Chelatococcus sp. HY11: one gene and its partner. The protein of the gene in region 1 interacts with the protein of each later gene in a pairwise test. Links are inferred from orthologs where the notes say so. Each region holds a gene or a part of one and is shown on either strand. Other genes may lie near its edges.

Evidence for each region.
Region 2: the proteins of KIO74_RS17870 (region 1) and mntR interact in binary tests that used the Escherichia coli proteins (3 or more experiments, as listed by UniProt). The link is inferred for Chelatococcus sp. HY11 from one-to-one orthologs.

The regions. Positions count from the first base shown.
Region 1 is NZ_JAHBRX010000001.1:3,926,764-3,935,998, reverse strand. Bases 4,588-7,416 are described here. They hold KIO74_RS17870 (methionine ABC transporter ATP-binding protein), read left to right. Parts: upstream 4,588-5,333; coding sequence 5,334-6,500; downstream 6,501-7,416. Other genes in these bases: KIO74_RS17860 (MetQ/NlpA family ABC transporter substrate-binding protein), read left to right, coding at 7,201-7,416; KIO74_RS17865 (methionine ABC transporter permease), read left to right, coding at 6,490-7,155; KIO74_RS17875 (hypothetical protein), read left to right, coding at 4,930-5,136. Also shown: siroheme synthase CysG, read right to left, coding at 1-237; KIO74_RS17895 (sulfate/molybdate ABC transporter ATP-binding protein), read right to left, coding at 429-1,517; sulfate ABC transporter permease subunit CysW, read right to left, coding at 1,489-2,373; sulfate ABC transporter permease subunit CysT, read right to left, coding at 2,422-3,285; KIO74_RS17880 (sulfate ABC transporter substrate-binding protein), read right to left, coding at 3,294-4,331; more of KIO74_RS17860, read left to right, coding at 7,417-7,989; KIO74_RS32500 (adenylate/guanylate cyclase domain-containing protein), read left to right, coding at 8,327-9,235. UniProt on the Escherichia coli protein: Part of the ABC transporter complex MetNIQ involved in methionine import. Responsible for energy coupling to the transport system. It has also been shown to be involved in formyl-L-methionine transport.
Region 2 is NZ_JAHBRX010000004.1:126-9,266, forward strand. The notes cover bases 860-3,594. They hold mntR (manganese-binding transcriptional regulator MntR), read left to right. Parts: upstream 860-1,848; coding sequence 1,849-2,340; downstream 2,341-3,594. Other genes in these bases: KIO74_RS30390 (Nramp family divalent metal transporter), read right to left, coding at 860-1,696; KIO74_RS30400 (MgtC/SapB family protein), read right to left, coding at 2,423-3,594. Also shown: more of KIO74_RS30390, read right to left, coding at 386-859; more of KIO74_RS30400, read right to left, coding at 3,595-3,676; KIO74_RS30405 (cytochrome b), read right to left, coding at 3,720-4,244; KIO74_RS30410 (thymidine phosphorylase family protein), read right to left, coding at 4,241-5,767; KIO74_RS30415 (MBL fold metallo-hydrolase RNA specificity domain-containing protein), read right to left, coding at 5,764-7,122; KIO74_RS30420 (phosphoketolase family protein), read right to left, coding at 7,131-9,141.

The DNA of each region.
Region 1 (9,235 bases):
GAGAAGCGCGGCGCCATCCACATCCGCCAGCGTCAGGTCACGGGCCACATGCGGGATGCCATGCTCATGGGCGAAGGCAGCCAGTTCACCGTCGATATTCGGCGACACAAGCGTAAGCCGCGCCTCGCTCCGCACGAGGAGGCGCAACTTCGCGAGCGCGGGCTCCGCGCCGCCAGCCACGACCACGGCCTTGCCGGCAACGTCATAGGATACGGGAAAGAAGCGCAAGCGAGGCAAATCAACACCGAATGACCGTAAAATTTATAAATTACGATAACACGCGTAAATAATAATAAAAATACAAATTTTAGACGTATTTTAAGGAACGCCGTGCGCTGGATCCTCGTCGCTCCGATCCCTCCCCTCACGGGAGGGATCATCCCCCCTTCCCGGCGTCGCGGCAGGCCGTTCCTGACGTTCAACTAACGCTAGGCGGTCGGAAACAGGCGCGCCTTCAGGATATGCAGGCCAACGCGTTCGCCGGGTGCGAGCAGCTTGCCGCTGGGCAGCTCGACCTCGACCGATGCCGCGCCGACATCCGTCAGAACCTCGGCACGACGGCCATTCGCCGTGCGACGAACCGCCACGACGGTCCCGCCGAGCACCCCGCCCTCGTCGCACCGGGTCAAGGCCAGGTTCGACGGTCGCAGATACAGGGCGGCCGGCCCTTCCGGCGCGTCAGCCACGTCCGCTTCCAGCGGCGCGTCGCCAAAGAAGATGCGGCCAGCGCGCACGGCCACCGGGAGGCTGACGGTGTCCCCCACGAAGGACATCACGAAAGCAGACGCGGGGTTTTCGTAGACCTCATCGGCGGAACCGACCTGCTCCAGCCGCCCTTTGTTGAGGATGGCGACCCGGTCGGCAAGCTCCATCGCCTCATCCTGGTCGTGAGTCACGAAAACAGTGGTATGGCCGGTTCGATCATGGATCTCACGCAGCCAGCGGCGCAGATCCTTGCGCACCTTGGCATCGAGGGCGCCAAAGGGCTCGTCGAGCAGGAGCACGCGCGGCTCCACCGCCAGCGCCCGCGCCAGCGCGACACGCTGCCGTTGCCCGCCCGAGAGCTGGGAGGGATAGCGGCGCTCCAGGCCGCCAAGCTGTACGAGGTCGATCAGCGAGAGCACCCGCTCACGGATCTCGGCCTTGGAGGGCCGCTCCGCGCGCGGCCGCACCTTCAGGCCATAGGCGACATTGTCGAACACCGTCATGTGCCGAAACAGCGCATAGTGCTGGAAGACAAAGCCGACGCGGCGCTCCTGCACCGAGAGGCGCGTGGCGTCGTCATGCCCGAAGAACACCTGGCCTGCACTGGCATCTTCCAGCCCGGCGATGATGCGCAGCAGCGTCGTCTTGCCCGAACCGGACGGCCCGAGCAGGGCGACGAGCTCGCCCGGCGCGATGTCGAGGTCGACGCCTCGAAGCGCCGCGTCCCCTCCGAAATCCTTGGCTATCCCGACAACGCGGATCCCCGCGGGCGGATGCCCCGCCTTAGTGCTGGGTGTCGAGGCTGTTACCATATCGCCATTCGAGAATTGATTTCCCTGCGAGAGTGACAAGGGCGAGGAGAGCGAGGAGCGAAGCAACGGCGAAGGCCGCGACGATGTTATATTCATTGTAGAGAATCTCCACCTGCAGCGGCATGGTGTTGGTAAGTCCCCGAATGCGGCCGGATACCACCGAAACGGCGCCAAATTCCCCCATCGCCCGCGCGTTGCAAAGCAGCACGCCGTAGAGAAGCGCCCAGCGGATGTTCGGCAGCGTCACCGTGCGGAAGGCCGTGAAGCCGGAAGCGCCCAGCGTCAGCGCCGCCTCTTCGTCGCTTGTGCCCTGTTGCTGCATGAGGGGAATGAGTTCGCGCGCCACGAAGGGAAAAGTCACGAAGACGGTGGCGAGAACGATACCCGGAACCGCAAAGATGATCTGCAAGCCTTGTGATTTGAGATAGGGCCCGAGAAAGCCCTGAGCTCCGAAAAGGAGCACATAGATCAGGCCTGCGACCACGGGAGAGACCGAGAACGGCAGGTCGATGAGCGTGATGAGGAAGCTCTTGCCACGAAACTCGAATTTGGTGATGGCCCAGGACGCCGCGATACCGAAGACGAGATTGAGGGGCACGGCGATCGCGGCCACCAGAAGTGTCAGGCGAATGGCGGCCAGCGCATCGGGCTCGCGCAGCGCGGCCCAATAGGTGCCGACGCCGGCCGCGAATGCCTGCGAAAAAACCGCGAGCAGAGGCAGCAGCAGGAACAACGCGAGAAAGCACAGCGTGCCCGCGATGAGCAGCCAGCGGGCTATCGGCGCCTCCGTCGTCGCGACGCGCCTGGCCGCATGCGGCCTCGCCACGCTCCCCGTGGACAGCGTCACGCTTGCCATGGGTGCCTCCCCAATGTCGCCGGGACGATGAAACGGGACTTGGTCGCGCTAGACATGCCCGAACCTCCGCCGGCTCCAGGCCTGAATGAGGTTGATGACGAGCAGGCTCGAAAAAGAGATCACGAGCATGATTAGCGCGATCGCCGTCGCGCCGGCATAGTCGAATTCCTCGAGCTTGATGACGATGAGGAGCGGGGCGATCTCGGACACGTAAGGCAGGTTGCCCGCGATGAAGATGACCGAGCCGTATTCGCCGACGGCCCGCGCGAAGCCCAACGCGAATCCCGTGAGCACCGCCGGCACGAGCGGCGGCAACAGCACGCGCCACACCGTTTGCAAACGGCTGGCGCCGAGCGTCGCGGAAGCTTCCTCAAGCTCCCTGTCGATCTCCTCGATCAACGGCTGAACCGTGCGCACCGCAAAGGGGAGACTGACAAAGACGAGTGCGACGAAGATGCCGAGCGGCGTGAAGGCCACCTTGATTCCGAAAGGCGCCAGCTGCGCACCCACCCAGCCGTTCGGCGCGTAAATGGCGCCGAGCGCGATGCCGGCGACAGCTGTGGGGAGCGCGAAGGGCAGGTCCACCATCGCATCGATCAGCCGGCGACCGGGGAAATGGTAACGGGTCAAAACCCAGGCGATAGCGAGACCGAACACGCTGCCGAAGCCGGCGGCTGCGAGCGACACGCCGAAGCTCGTCCTGAGCGCCGCGAGCGTCCGCTCCTCGGTGATGATGTCGACGATCCCAGCTATGCCGAGCGAGGCTGACTTGAGCGCGAGCCCCGCCATCGGTATGAGGACGATCAACGCCAGATAGATGAGCGTATAGCCAAAAGCGATGCCAAAGCCGGGAAGCGCGCTCGGCGCCCGCCAGTGGCGAAACGATGGACTGCGAGCCCCGGCCGACGTCATCGCTTGGCTCATCGCTTGACCTTCACGATCTGATCAAAGATGCCGCCGTTGTCGAAATGTTCCTTCTGCACCTTCGTCCAGCCCCCAAAGACATCGTCGATCGTGATGAGCTTGATAGCTGGCAAAGCCGCGAGATCCTCCTTGCGCGCGAACTCCCGCTTCGACGGCCGATACTTGTGCTTGGCGATGATCGCCTGCGCTTCGGGCGTATAAAGGAAGTTCAGATAGGCCTCTGCCTGCTTGCGAGTGCCCTTCTTGTCGACGTTGCCGTCCACAAGCGTGACAGGCGGCTCGGCCAGGATCGAAATTGACGGCACGACGATGTCGAATTTGTCGGCGCCGAACTCGGCGGAAGCGAGAAACGCCTCGTTTTCCCATGCGAGCAGCACATCGCCGAGCTCACGCTGGGCGAAGGTGATCGTCGAGCCGCGCGCGCCCGTATCGAGGACAGGCACGTTCCTGAACAGGGCCGCGACGAATTCCTTCGCCTTCTCATCGCTCTTGGTCCGGCCAAGCTCGAAGCCCCAGGCCGCCAGATAATTCCAGCGCGCGCCACCCGAGGTCTTCGGGTTGGGCGTGATCACCTGCACGCCGGGCTTGATCAGATCATCCCAATCCTTGATGCCCTTCGGGTTCCCCTTGCGCACCAGGAAAACGATGGTCGAGGTATAGGGCGAGGAATTGTTGGGAAGGCGCTTCTGCCAATCCTTCGGAATGAGATCCGTGCGATTGGCGATCGCATCGATATCGGCGGCCAGCGCGAGCGTGACGACGTCGGCGTCGAGCCCGTCGATCACCGTCCGCGCCTGCGAACCGGAACCGCCGTGCGAGACCCGGACTGTCAGCTTCTCGCCTGCCTTCTTCTCGTAGTCCGCTATGAACGCGGCGTTGAGCTCGCGATAAAGCTCCCGCGTCGGATCATAGGAGACGTTGAGCAGCACCGTCTCCGCACGCGCTGGCGCAACCGGCAAGGCCGCGGACGCGGCACCGAGCGCCGCGAGCGCCACGACAAACCGGCGCGACAGCTTGAATGTATTCGTCACCATGGCGGCCTCCTCAATCATCCGGCTCGATGGAACCAGTTTGACCGCATTGTTTACGCATATTTCTACATAATCAATATAGAATTTGTGGAATTAATAATTTCACATAAATTATACGTCAAAATGAGCGGTGACAACCCTTCTTCCTCAAGCCCTCCGGACCATCAGTTCACATTATCGAACGCGCGAGCCGCCAACTTGTGCCGAACAATTAAATACATTTAGTGCATGTGAAAAATATAATTCTACATAAACTGTTGACTTTCACCAGAAGGGCCTTATGTATGGAGCCGTCGGATCGGCGAAATCTGGTCCACCGCGGGAATTTGAAAGCAGCTTGCGCCGCGTCACCAAACGCTAAAGCGCCACGAAGTGTCTTCGTGGCTCCGGTCAATGCAGGAGATGCGCATGGCACTTTCTTTCTCGCACCACTCGCCGTCGAGCCAGGCTCCGCGCGCAGCCGGTCATGCCCTCTGCTCCTCCCGAATGTGTCCGTGTCGATGTGACGTCGCAGGCATGTGCTGTCGCAACCAGCGCATCTGACCAGTCATTCCGGACAATCCGAGCAAGAGAGGCGCCACAGCACCGGCGCATAAACATCATGTACGACAGCTATCTCATCGAGGTCGCCGGCCGGCCGGCTGGCATCGTTGCGCGCGATACCCATGGTTATCGCTTCCATGCGTCCGCGCGTCCCTTCTACAGCCTGAACGGTCAGGTCTTTGCCGATCCGTGGGCTGCCCAGAAGGCAGCGCAGCGCCATCTCAACGGGGTCGGACGGCGCAACGTCCCGCACCGTATCGACTGATCCGGGCTGCGTTGAGGACCGCCGCGTCAAAGGCCCTGTTCGGCGACGAAGCAACCCGACGTGGCGGCCCTCCCCACAACCGGCCCATCAAGCATAATCGTGGCAGCATCGCGCGCTTATACTTTCGCAGCACAAGCAATCATTGTAGGGCGGCGCATGTTATTCTGCCGCAAATCCTATGAGAAACGAGATCAACCGTGAACGCTCTTCCATTTCATCCGCAGGACGCAGCCCAGCCGCCCTTGGCCGCTGACGATGCCGTCGTGCGTTTCGAGGGCGTCGCCAAGACATTCGCCGCCCGAGGGCGGCAGACCGCGGTCGCCGCCCTCGAGGACATCGATCTCACCGTGCGGCGCGGCTCAATTCTGGGCGTCATAGGGCGCAGCGGCGCCGGCAAGTCCACGTTGATCCGCCTCGTCAACGGCCTGGAGAAGCCGACAGCGGGTCGTGTCCTGGTCGATGGCACCGACGTCGCGCGCTTGGCCGAGAAAGACCTGAGACAGCTCAGGCGTTCGATCGGCATGATTTTCCAGCACTTCAATCTCTTGTCCTCCCGCACCGTCTACGACAATGTCGCCCTGCCGCTCGAGATCGCCGGCGCCAGCCGCGAAGAGATCAGGCAGCGGGTCGGCCCCCTCATCGAGCTCGTGGGCCTCGCCGACAAGCGCGATCGCTATCCCGCCGAGCTTTCCGGCGGCCAGAAGCAGCGCGTCGGCATCGCGCGGGCGCTGGCGACGCGGCCCAAGGTGCTGCTTTCGGATGAGGCGACCTCCGCGCTCGATCCCGAGACCACCCGCTCGATCCTCGACCTGCTCGCGACGATCAATGCCGAGCTGAAGCTCACCATTCTCCTGATCACCCACGAAATGGCCGTGATCCGGGGCATCGCCCGTGACGTGGCGGTTATCGACAAGGGCCGCATCGTCGAGAAGGGAGACGTATTCGACCTGTTCACCAGGCCGCAGCACCCGACGACACGGACCTTCCTGGCCGCCGAAAGCGGCCGTGCCCTCCCCGCCTATGTCGCCGCGCGCCTGACCACCGAGGCGGCTCCCTCCAGCCAGGCCGTCCTGCGCGTCATCTTCAGGGGCTCGCACGCCACCGACCCCGTGCTGTCGCAGATCACCCGCAACTTCGCGATCGACGTCAATATCCTCGGCGGCACGGTGGACGCCATTTCCGGACGGCCGTTCGGCACGCTGATCGTCGCCGTGCCCAACGACGCCAGCCTGCTGCAACGCATCACCGCCTTCCTCACGGCGCGCGGCCTGGATGTCGAAACGCTGGGCTTCATCGCCCTCGGCGCCGATCAAGCCCCGGTGGACGCCACGCAGAACAAGGGGGGACAGAGCGATGTCGCCTGAAATCATCCGCCTGATCGCCGCGTCAACACTTGATACGCTCTACATGGTCGCAGCCGCCACCGCGATCGGCACCCTCATTGGCCTGCCGCTCGGCGTTTTCCTGGCCACGAGCAAGCGCGGCGAGCTGCTGTCGGCGCCCGTCGCCAACAGTGTCCTTGGCATCATCGTGAATGCTGCGCGCTCGACACCCTTCATCATTCTCACCGTGTCGATCATCCCGTTCACCCGCCTTGTCGCGGGCACGTCGATCGGCACCACGGCGGCCATCGTCCCCCTCGCGGTGGCCGCCACCCCATTCATCGCCCGCCTCGTCGAAGGCTCAATTCGCGAGGTCGATCAGGGGCTGATCGAGGCGGCGCGCGCCATGGGCGCGAGCCCGGTGCAGATTCTCGCCAAGGTGCTGGTGCCCGAGGCTTTGCCCGGAATCGTGCTAGGCCTGACGCTCGCCATCGTCAGCCTGATCGGCTTCTCCGCCATCGTCGGCGTGGTTGGCGGTGGCGGCCTGGGGGATCTCGGCATCCGCTATGGCTACCAGCGCTTCATGCCGGATGTGATGGCCGCTGTCGTTCTCGTCCTCATCCTTCTCGTGCAGGGCATCCAAAGCCTCGGCGACGCCCTGTCGCGCAAGCTGAACAAGCGCGTGCGCCACGGCTGATCACGCGTGCCTGATCCTGAAGAATATCTGTCCACGGAGACTGCCATGAAACTCTCGTTCTTAACCCTCGCCGTCGCGGCAAGCCTCACATTCGCGGCGACATCCCTGTCCGCCCAAGCGGAAACGATCAAGATCGGCGTGACGCCGGGCCCGCATGCGCAGATCCTGGAAGCGGTGAAGCCCATTGCCGCCAAGCAGGGCGTCACCATCGAGATCGTCGAATTCTCCGACTATGTCGTGCCCAATCAGGCGCTCGATTCCGGCGACATCCAGGCCAACTCGTTCCAGCACGAGCCGTTCCTCGACAACCAGAAAGCCGATCGTGGCTTCAAGATCGAGAATGTCGCATCCACCGTGACGTTCCCCCTCAGCATCTATTCCAAGAAATACAAGTCCTGGAACGACATCCCCGAAGGCTCCACCGTCGCTATCCAGAACGACCCGACCAATGGCGGGCGCAGCCTGCTGCTGCTCCAGGCCAAGGGACTGATCAAGCTGAAGGAAGGCGTCGGCTTCAAGCCCAGCCCGCTCGACATCATCGACAATCCGAAGAAGCTAAAGTTCCTGGAAATCGAGGCGGCTCAGACCCCACGCACCTTGGATGACGTGGCGGCGGCGTCGATCAACACCAATTATGCGACCTCGGCCGGTATCGATCCCTCGGCGATCATCCTCACCGAAGACGCGAAAGGTCCCTACGTGAACGTCATCGCGGTCCGCAGCGTCGATAAGGACAAGCCGTGGGTGAAGATACTTGTCGACAGCTACCACACTCCCGAAGTGAAGAGCTTCATCGAAAAGACCTTCAAGGGTTCCATACTCCCAAGCTGGTAAACCTCGCGGCATCGTGGACGCGGGATGACCACGGCTGTCCGTTTATGACTAAACCTTTCTCCGCCCGAGACTTAATCTCCGCCCGAGACTTGGCAAACCCGGATGGCCTGTCCATCCGGGTTCTTTTTTACTCTGCAGCCAGCAATATCCTGTTCATGTGCGCCACCACATAGCTTCATACAGGCCATCGGCGGATCCTGCGTTTTGCCGGACACCCCTTTGAGGTCGATTTCTCCGATCTGCCGGTGGAGACATGTGCCGCTTGCGGCCTGCTCCTTTCCGATAGGCTGTTGCGGCGAAAAGGGGTAGTTTTCGCCAGCTGTGGCGGGGAGCAATCGTGGTCGGTTTTCTGGTTTGGACGGCGCTATACTGTGTGCTTGCCGTCCTGGCACATAACTACGGGGCCATCGCCAACGACATCACGGTGTTGTGGCCGGCAGGCGGTATCGCGCTTTACCTCATCCTGCGTTACGGTCGCGCCAACCTCGTCATGGGCCTCGGACCAACGATCACCGGAGGCCTTCTCGCCGCGATCATAACCACCCTGCAGAAGAATCAGCCGACTTTCGGCTTTTTCCTGACAGAGGTATTGCTCATCAGCGCGGCGGTGACCGGCGCCATATTCGGCGCCGCGATGTGCAGGCTCTTCTCCCAAAACTGGGATGGCCCGAAAGATCCGTTCAGTCACCCGCGCAGCATGGTGATTCTTCTGGCGGCGGGCTGCGAGGCTTTCGCCTTAGGCAGTGCGCTGGTCGGCACCACGATATTGCGCGGGTCACTGGCCCTGCGGGGAATCGAGCCTCTGAGCGGAGCCTCCGATTTTATAGGCAGCTTCATTCCCTGGCTCATCGGCGACCTGGCGAGCTGCGTCATGGTGACGCCAGCCTTGATCGCCTGGAGCCAGCCCGGCCGTTGGGAGCGTCCGCCAGTAACCGTCCTGACGCTCTGGGGCCTGACGATCGTCACGGCGTTCGCCGCACTTTTTGTCAATCTGCCTGCCATGGTCGAGAACGCGGCCATGCTGCTGCTGATCGGCCCCGCGCTCGCGGCCGCAGCCTTTTCGACCCGGCCGCGGCTCTTCTGCGCGATCGTTCTGACGACCGCCAGTCTGACCCTGATGGTGGTCGGCAGCCACGACGGCGATTCCAACTTCGATCTGCCGATCCTCCTGCTCCTGGCGCAGCTCTACATTCTCACCGTCACCTCGACGCAATTCGTGCTCTATGCAACCGTGGCGGAGAGCCGC
Region 2 (9,141 bases), on another replicon or contig:
CGAGCAAGGCGAAGGTAAGGGCGGCGACAAGCACCGTTCTCATCATCCCTGCCAAGCGCCGCGACGGCTTCGTGTGCGTCAGGTTCATATCTCCCATATAGCAGCAGATTTGAGCAACGACTTGATCGGAATCAATACATCGTTGAAACAACGCGCGAGCCTGGGCTGTCATCGTCCGCCCGGAGAGCGAAGCAGACGGAACGTCCCCACGTGCTGGCATCGCGAACAGGCGAAAAGTCGATCAGGCCGCATCTTTCACGTCGGCGCGACCATCGCCACACGCCGAGATCGGAAGACCTGAGATAATTCTGCCGGTCGGAAACGCCACGCGCCGATCCTGCACGCGAGGTATGCGGCTTTTGGCGGGCACATCGATACGGCAATGTCATCCGGCTGAAGTGCCCGAGACGCCTACTCCGAAAATCTGCGTCAGCAGTACCACGTTAAGAAGCAGCACAATAACAGTTCCAACAATCGCCATGGCTCCGATGAGCCGCGTATTGACGTATGGACCCATGATATCCGGGCGCCGCGTGAAGATCACCAGCGCGATCATCGGCACCGGCAGCGCAATGCTCAAGATGACCTGGCTGACAACGAGCGCGTTCGTGGCATTCACCCCGAGCGCGACGACGACAAAAGCCGGAACCATCGTCACGACGCGGCGTGCCCACAGCGGGATCCGAAATTGGACAAACCCTTGCATGATCATCTGACCGGCCATTGTGCCGACGACAGAACTCGAGATCCCGGATGCGATCAGCGACACCAGGAACACCGCCGCGGCGGCAAAGCCCAAGAGCGGCGTCAAAGTATGATACGCGCTTTCGATTTCGGCGACATCGCTGTGTCCGTTATGAAAGGCGCTGGATGCCATCATGACCATGGCCATGTTGACGAGACCCGCGGCGGCGAGCGCCAGCACAACCTCGATGTTCGAAAACTTCAAGAGCTTGCGTCGCTCCGATTCACCGGCCACAGGTGCGCGCTGTTGGGTCAATCCCGAGTGAAGATAAAGAGCGTGGGGCATGACGGTCGCGCCTATGATGCCGACCGAGATGATCAGCGCCTCACGATCCGGAATGTGCGGCAATAGCGCACTGTATGAGGCCGCCGTCCAGTCAACCGGCGCGATGAACATTTCGACGAGGTAACACAGCCCAATGACCGCAACGAGGCTGCCTATGATCAACTCCATCGGACGGAAGCCGTGCTTCTCGAAAAGCAGGATTCCATAAGTCACGACCGCTGTGACCAGCATGCCCGCAAGGAGCGGCATGTGGGCGAGAAGAGACAGGCCGAGCGCCCCGCCGAGAAACTCGGCAAGATCTGTGGCCATGGCAGCGATTTCGCTTATGATCCACATCGCGATCACGATAGGGACGGGAAAGTATTCTCGGCACATTTCCGCAAGATTGCGCCCGGTCACGATGCCGAGCTTGGCCGAAAGCGCCTGAAACAGCATGGCGATGAGATTCGCCATCAGGACAACCCACAGCAACGTGTAGCCGTATTTGGCACCGGCTTGAATGTTGGTGGCAAAATTGCCGGGGTCCATGTAGGCGATCGATGTGACAACAGCCGGACCGGCAAATAGCAGGGCCGTGGTGGGCCCTCGACGCCGACCCGCCAGCGCCTCTTCGATGGCCGCAATGGTGCGCTGTGTCACGGTCTGCAATGAGAGGAGAGAGGACATTTCGAAGCCTTTCGTTACCTCTGCTTCGAAATATAGCCAAAGCTACATTTTCGTCAATCGACTTTAACGGCGGGCGGGGCGAGGCGTATAATGTCGCTGCGATTCACATGGCTGCGGACTTGGACCATCCGCTCAATCAGAAAGCGACCTCAGTGACCGCGGCACAAATACGACGACGGAGTGACTCATCGGACCGTGATGATCCACGGCAGGCTGAGCGGTTTGAGAAAGCCAGAGCGGCGCGATCGATGACGCTCTTGGAGGACTACGTCGAGCTGATCGCCGACCTGTTGAAAGAGCACGGCGAGGCTAGAACAACCGACATCGCCCGAATACTCGGGGTTACGCACCCCACCGCCACGAAGACGATAGCTAGGCTGAGGCGTGAGGGGTTGGCTGTATCGCGTCCTTATCGGGGCGTGTTTCTGACCGAAGCCGGAATTGCCCTGGCCGACCGGGTTCGGCGAAGGCACCGTCTCGTCGTAGAATTATTGATCGCGGTCGGCGTACCGCAGGAGTCCGCTGAAGCGGATGCCGAAGGCATTGAGCACCACGTGTCAGATGTCACGCTGTCGGCATTCGAGCGTTATCTGAAGAAAAGCGCTGCCGGCGGCCGCAGCCTCGGTGCGACCGGCAAGCCGTGACATTCCTGGCTGAGACGAGAGTGGTCACAGACCGCGGGACGGTATGACGTTCTGTATTGACCGGTGTTGGCAACGGCGTGGACTAGCCGAGATGCGGCAGCGTAACGAAGGCCGCAAAGCCGACGGCACCTGCCACTACGGAGGCGAGCGCGAGAGGAAGCCAGAAACGCACTGGCCCGGTCGCTGCAGCGACGATGAGCCGGCCGGCGGCATTGGTTGCAAGCGCGATCAGCACGGCGTGCCCCACGGTCTCTCTATCGGCTGAGACGCCGAGAAGCCGTAATGCGCTCAGCACGGCAACGTCGATATCGAAGGTGCCGGTGATCGCCGACGTGACCACCATGCCGCCGGTGTTCCCGACCGAAACTGCAGCACTTATGGTCGATACCACCGCAAAAAGAATCGCAAAGGCCAGCAGTGCCCACAATTCGAACGGGTTGCGTGGCATTTGCCCGGCGTCGCTTGGAACTGCACCGCGCGACAGGAACACCCCGCCACACATTACGAAAGTCAGCACCGCGGCAAGAATGGCAAGACCTGCGACGCCGAGCACTGATGGTGAGACGATCGCGACGATGCCGGCAACACGCAGCACCGAGACAGCCGCGGCGAGCGTGGCGGCTCCGGCCAGCGGCCAGGGATTGCCGCCTGCTGTTGCCGTACGCGCGAGCGCCAGCGTGACCGCCGTCGACGACACCACTGCCCCCGCCAATCCGCCCACTAGCACTCCACGTGTGGCTCCGAACAGGCGGACGGCAATATAGCCGAGGAACGAGATGGCAGCCGTCAGCACTGTGAACAGCCAGATCTGTTGCGGATTGAAGCCGCCCCACGGATCGATCGCCTGCGCAGGGAGGAGCGGCAGAATGATCGCCGTCATCACCGCCAGCACCAGCGCTGCGCGCAACTCGATCCAGGAGATGCGCCTGAGAAGGCCATGCAGCAGATCGCGACTGGCGAGCAGGACGGCGAGTGCGGTTCCTCCGGCGGCAGCTGCGCGGTGATCCCCCGTAACCGCCAGAGCTCCGAGCACGAACACGCCCAGCGCCGCGACAACGCCGGTCACGCTGAAATCGGCATCCTGAGTGGCTTCGCGGCTCTTGAACCACGCGAAGACCGCCGTGAAGGCGATCAGACCCGCAATGAGCACCGAAGGCGCCTCGAGACTGCGGGAAAGCGCCGCGAACACGCCGCCCAGCAAGCCGGTGATCGCATAGGTACGGATACCGGCCGTCCTGGCACCGTCCGGGGCGTCGCGCTCGCGCCAGCCGCGCTCGAGGCCGACGAGCAGACCAATAGCCAGGGCGAGGCCGAACTTCGTGATCAAGATTTCCATCGCGAGTCTCCCGACGGCCGGTGACCATAATGGGAGACGTGCATCATCGCGCTTTGCGGATCATCCGCCACAGGACATCGTCGCAGCGCCAGAAGTGGTGCCAAAGCGCGGCGCAGGCATGCAGGAGAACAAGAACGAGTAGCGTCCAGCTAAGGACGCTGTGAACCGGGGCGATCCGAAACGTCAGATACATGGCGATCGTTCCGGTGATCGGCAGTGCGATCAGCACGGCATAGAGGGCGGCGTGCATGGCTTTGGCCGACATGCGCTCCAACGGCGACAAGCCCGGAACAGGCGCCGGACGGCCGTATGTGAAGCGCAGCAGAAGCTGCGCCAGCGCGAGACCAAGAATGGCCCAACCGCTCCAGGCATGCACCTGATGCAGAAACAGGTCGATGGGACGCGGCTTCATGAACAGGTGCGCCATGTGGGTGCGCTGTATTGCCCAGGCGGTCGGCACCTGGACAAGACACAGGACCAGCACCAGCCAATGCATGAGTCGATGCGCGAGAGGAAATCCGTCCGGGCGATCCGCGCCGCGCATCCATCCGGGCAACAGCGTCCTCAAGCCTCGACCTCAACGATGTCGCCTGAGCGTGCGGCATAGTCGAGCGCATAGGCGAGCTCGCCTGTTGTCTCGGCGTGGACATGGAGAAGCGGCTGGCCGCGGTCGATCTCGTCGCCGAGCCTGACCTCCATGTGAACGCCCGCCGCCTTCGCTTCCGGCGCGCCCGCGAGCTTGGCGAGCCGGGAGAGCTTGCGGTTGTTGATATGAACCACGCGGCCGGCGTGCGGTGCCGTCAACGGATGGGCGTAGGCCGCCTTCGGCGGCACACGAAGGCCGCCCTGCGCCTGGCAGATCGCCTCGAATTTCGACCAGGCCCTGCCGCTCGCAAGGGTAGCCAGCGCGAGATTGACACCCTCTCCCTTCTCCGCCTTGCCGCCGATCTCGAGCGCGGCTCCGGCCAGCGCGGCGGCGCGACGACGCAGATCGTCGGGCGCCGTCGGCGCGTTGTTCAGCACGGCAAGCACGTCATGGGCCTCGAGAGCCGGTCCGATGCCGCGCCCAACAGGCTGGGCGCCGTCGGTCTGGACGCAGGTCGTTGCAAGATCGAAGCGTGTCGCAACCGCGCTCAGGCGCTGCGCAAGGCGGCCAGCCGCGTCCTCGCCGCGCACCTTCGCGGTGGCGCCGACCGGAATGTCGATCACGACATGGGTTGACCCCGCTGCGATCTTCTTGGACAGGACGGAGGCGATCAGCTGGCCTTCGGTGTCGATATCGAGCTCGCGCTCGACGCGCACGAAGATATCGTCGGCCGGGCTCAGATGCACGGCGCCGCCCCAGGCGATACAGCCGCCTTCACGTTCAACGACGCGCCTCAATGTCGCGATGTCGAGTTCCACCGGAGCCAGCGTCTCCATCGTGTCGGCGGTGCCGGCCGGAGAGGTGATGGCACGTGACGAGGTCTTGGGCATGAGCAGGCCGTTTGCCGCGACGATCGCGACCACGATCGGCGTTGTCCTGTTGCCGGGGAGGCCGCCGACGCAATGCTTGTCGACCACGATCGGCGCGTCCCAGCGCATCCGTTCGCCGACGTCCACCATAGCGCCGGTCAGGTCGGCGGTTTCGTTCTCGTCGAGGGGGAGGGCAGCACTGGCGGTCAGAAAGGCCGCAAGGTGGACCTCCGTGTAGCGGCCGGCGACCACGTCGCGCAGGATCTCGGAAAAGGCTCGGGAGTCGAGCCGATTGCCGTAGATGCGCTGACGCACGCTCGCCAGGGAGTCAATCGCTGGCGCATGGCTGACCCGGACCACATCACCGTCGGTCAGGCCAAGCCGTTCCCACGCGGCCTCGGAAAGGCCGACCTCGTCGATGGCGATGAGCCCGTCACCATCGACCTGAAACAGCGTCGCCTGCACCTCGCCATTCCCGTTGGACACGAGCACCTGCGAGCGCGCCGACAGTCCCTCCGACCGGCAGACGTGGCAATCGGTGCGCATGACGACGACAGCCTGATGCTGGGTGTGCAGATGGATGCGTCGCACCCGCAGCGTCGGTTGAGCGGGAATGGCCATGTCGGTCGACGTCATAGATCGAACTTCTGGTTCTGACGGGGAACGACGGCGTTCCACTTGAGCTCGCGGTCGATGCGAACGCGCAGGGCTTCCGCGCCTTCGTCTTCACCATGCACGATGAACACACGTGACGGCGGTCGCCGGAAGCCCGAAAGCCATCGCATCAGCTCGTTCGAATCGGCATGGGCTGACAGCATCGACAGTTCCTCGACCGCAGCGCGAACCGGAATCCATTCGCCGTGGATCTTGGTCTCCTGCGCGCCTTGCAGCATGGCCCGGCCGCGGGTGCCGGCTGCCTGGAAACCGGAGAACAGGATCGTGTTGCGGGCGTGTGGAGCGAACGCCTTCAGGTGGTGGAGGACGCGCCCGCCGGTCGCCATGCCGCTCGCCGAGATCACCACCTTGGGGTAGGGGCTTGCCGTGATGCCCTTCGAGCCGTCGACGTCGCGGGTGTAGGTCGCAATCGCGCAGACTTCCTTGCATTGCTCCGGCGTCAGACGGTGGTCCCCGCGATGGGCGTGGAGGAGGTCGGTGGCGTCGATTGCCATCGGACTGTCAAGATAGACAGGCACCTTCGCCAGGCGCCCAGCCCTTTTGAGCTTCCAGAGATGGTAAAGGAGCGATTGCGCGCGGCCCACGGCGAAGGCGGGAACGACGACCGTCCCGCCGCGCGCGACCGTTCGCTCGACGACGGCGCCGAGCGCTTCGGTGGGATCGGCAGGATCGTGCACACGGTTGCCGTAGGTCGATTCGACCAACACATAGTCCGCCTCCGGCACCGGCACGGGATCGGGAAGAACCGGATCGTCATAGCGGCCGAGATCGCCGGAGAAGGCGACACGGCGTCCGCCCCATTCGATCTCGGCGGTGGCGGCCCCAAGGATGTGACCGGCATGGCGGAAAGTCAGCGTCGCGCCGAACGAGAGCTTGACCGTTTTGTCGAAGGGGACGGTCGAGAAGAATTCGAGGCTGCGCTCAGCGTCACGGATGCCGTAGAGGGCGAGCGCCGGCTTGTGCTTCGAAAAGCCCTTTCGGTTGGCGTACTCCGCATCCTTTTCCTGCAGGTGACCACTGTCCTTGAGGATAAGCTCCGCGACGTCCCGGGTCGCCCCCGTCGAATAGATCGTTCCTTTGAAGCCGTCGCGCACAAGCTTGGGAAGATACCCAGAATGGTCGAGATGGGCGTGCGTCAGGATAACGGCGTCGATGCTCGATGGGTCGATCGGCAGCGGCTCCCAGTTCAGCTCGCGCAGATTTTTGAGGCCCTGAAACAGTCCGCAGTCGATCAGGATGCGTTTGTCGCCGTTGGCGAGCAGATGTTTCGAGCCGGTGACGGTGCCTGCGCCGCCGAGGGAAGTAAGTGTCAGCATGGCGTCCTTCATTTGGTAGGAGGGATGAGATCGGCGGGCGAGCCTTTCCCATCGATGGCATTGCGTTCGGCGACTGTCAGGAATTCGTTGCGCGACCATCCGGCCAAAGGTGCGGCGGCATCGATCAGATGCGCCCAACTGCAGCGATTGGCGAACAGCAGGCCCGCGGTATCCAGCGTGCCGCCCCGGCTGATATAGCCGCGGGCCACAGTGTGTTTCGGACCGCTGTCGAGCCGTCGCAGCAGGCCGAGCATCGGCTCGGGCCGTGTGTGCGAGACGATCAGGCGCGGGACATCGACCGGGAAGAGGCGCACGAGCTCCTCGTCGGACGCCACAAAACGCGCCTCGATCGGATCGCGCGGGATCCGGAAGCGACCGGGCTCGCTGATCGCCGTCACCACCACCCGCCGTCCATGCTCTTTCAGGCGGTGCGCCGCCTTGAGCGCCTCTTCGAGCTGGTAGGCCCCGATCGCAACGATCTGCAACTCGGCGCCGTCAACCTGTCCTGCGATGTGGGCAGCGCCGTCGGCGACAAAACGGACGGCGGCCGCGCCGTCGAAGCGGTGCGGCATGTCGCGCTTGGAGACGATCACGCAGGCGACCTGGCCGCGCCCTTCGAACACCGAAGCCATGGTGGCGACGGCGCTGTTGGCGTCAACGGGAAACAGCACACGCGCTGTGTCCGACATCTCGCCGAGCAGAGCCTCGCCGACGGTCGGGTCCTGATGCGACTGCTCGTTCTTGGAATTCTCCCACGTATGCGAGGTGACGACGAGCGGCACGGAAATCCAGCCTGGGTTCTGGCCCACGGTGCGTTGGTGGCGCGCGAAGATAATCTCCTGACGCAAGCCACCCAGCATCTTCATCGCGAATGCTTCGTAGCTGACGATGAGGTTGATCCCGCCTTTGTTCGCAAGGGCCGCGGCGGCGACCGCCTCCTCGTTGAGCGCCGTGATCACGCTGCCGTTGCGTGCTTCGGCGACGCCCGTCTCCGGCGAATTGACGCGATGGCGCAGGCGCTCGAGGGTCGCGCCCATATGATTGGAGCTCAACTCGTCGGGGTTGCCGACACGCACGCGCAGAGCAGGATTGGCGTCGACGAGCCGTACAAACCAGCGATCGAGCGCGTGCATAGCGCAGTCCGCCGGTGAGCCGGCTTCCGTCCAGTGGGGGGCGGGGAGTTCCGGCGCCGGCGGATGGCGGACCGCCAGAGGGTGAAGGCTCTCCGCTGGCCGGTTCTGCCGCTCGTGGACCGCTACGGCTGCGACCGCCGCCTCGATGTCGCCAGGTGGGACGAACAGGTCTTTCGCCGCGGCGTTGAAGGCGCTGCGCGCAGCTTCGTTTCGCGAAGGGTTTGCTGCCAGAGGCAGGTTGTGCGCGGCATTGGTGCCTGCGCCAGGGAAGCCGAACCCCTTCACGGTCTCGGCGATGACGTAGGGCATGGGGGTCGGATAGGCGCGATCGGGATCGGCGGAAAAGCGCCCAAGGCGTTCCTCCGCCGTCAGGATCGCCCAGACGAAGGCCGCGGGATCGCGACCGTCGATCTCGAACGGATCGAAGCCGTTGAGCCTGAGATGATCGGCGAGCCAGGCCGCACCGCCCTGCTGCGCAATCTGCGCCCGCTCCTCAATCCTTCGGCCGTTGAGGATCATGACCGGCACGACGAGACCGCAGTCCTCGGCCCGCCACCAGCGCGGCGTCCAGTCAGAGCCGCGCTGCTCCTCGAAGGCGCCATCGCTCAAGAAGGCGACCAGGCTTTCTCCCGGTAGCGGGGCATGCACATATTGGACCTCGGCGAAGCCGAGATACCCGCCCTCGGAGATGGCGCCGGCCGTGTTCGGTCCGGCATGGCTGCCGATCGGCACCGCCGGACGGCCTTGGGCGTCGATCGCGTAGGAATAGAAGTCGGCCGCAAGCTGGGAAAGCCCCTTCTCGCTGCGGTCATAGCGCCCTTTCTGCGCATCCGAAACATCGCCGGTCAGCGCGTTGAGCGCCTCGATCGCGGCGACGCAATGGCCC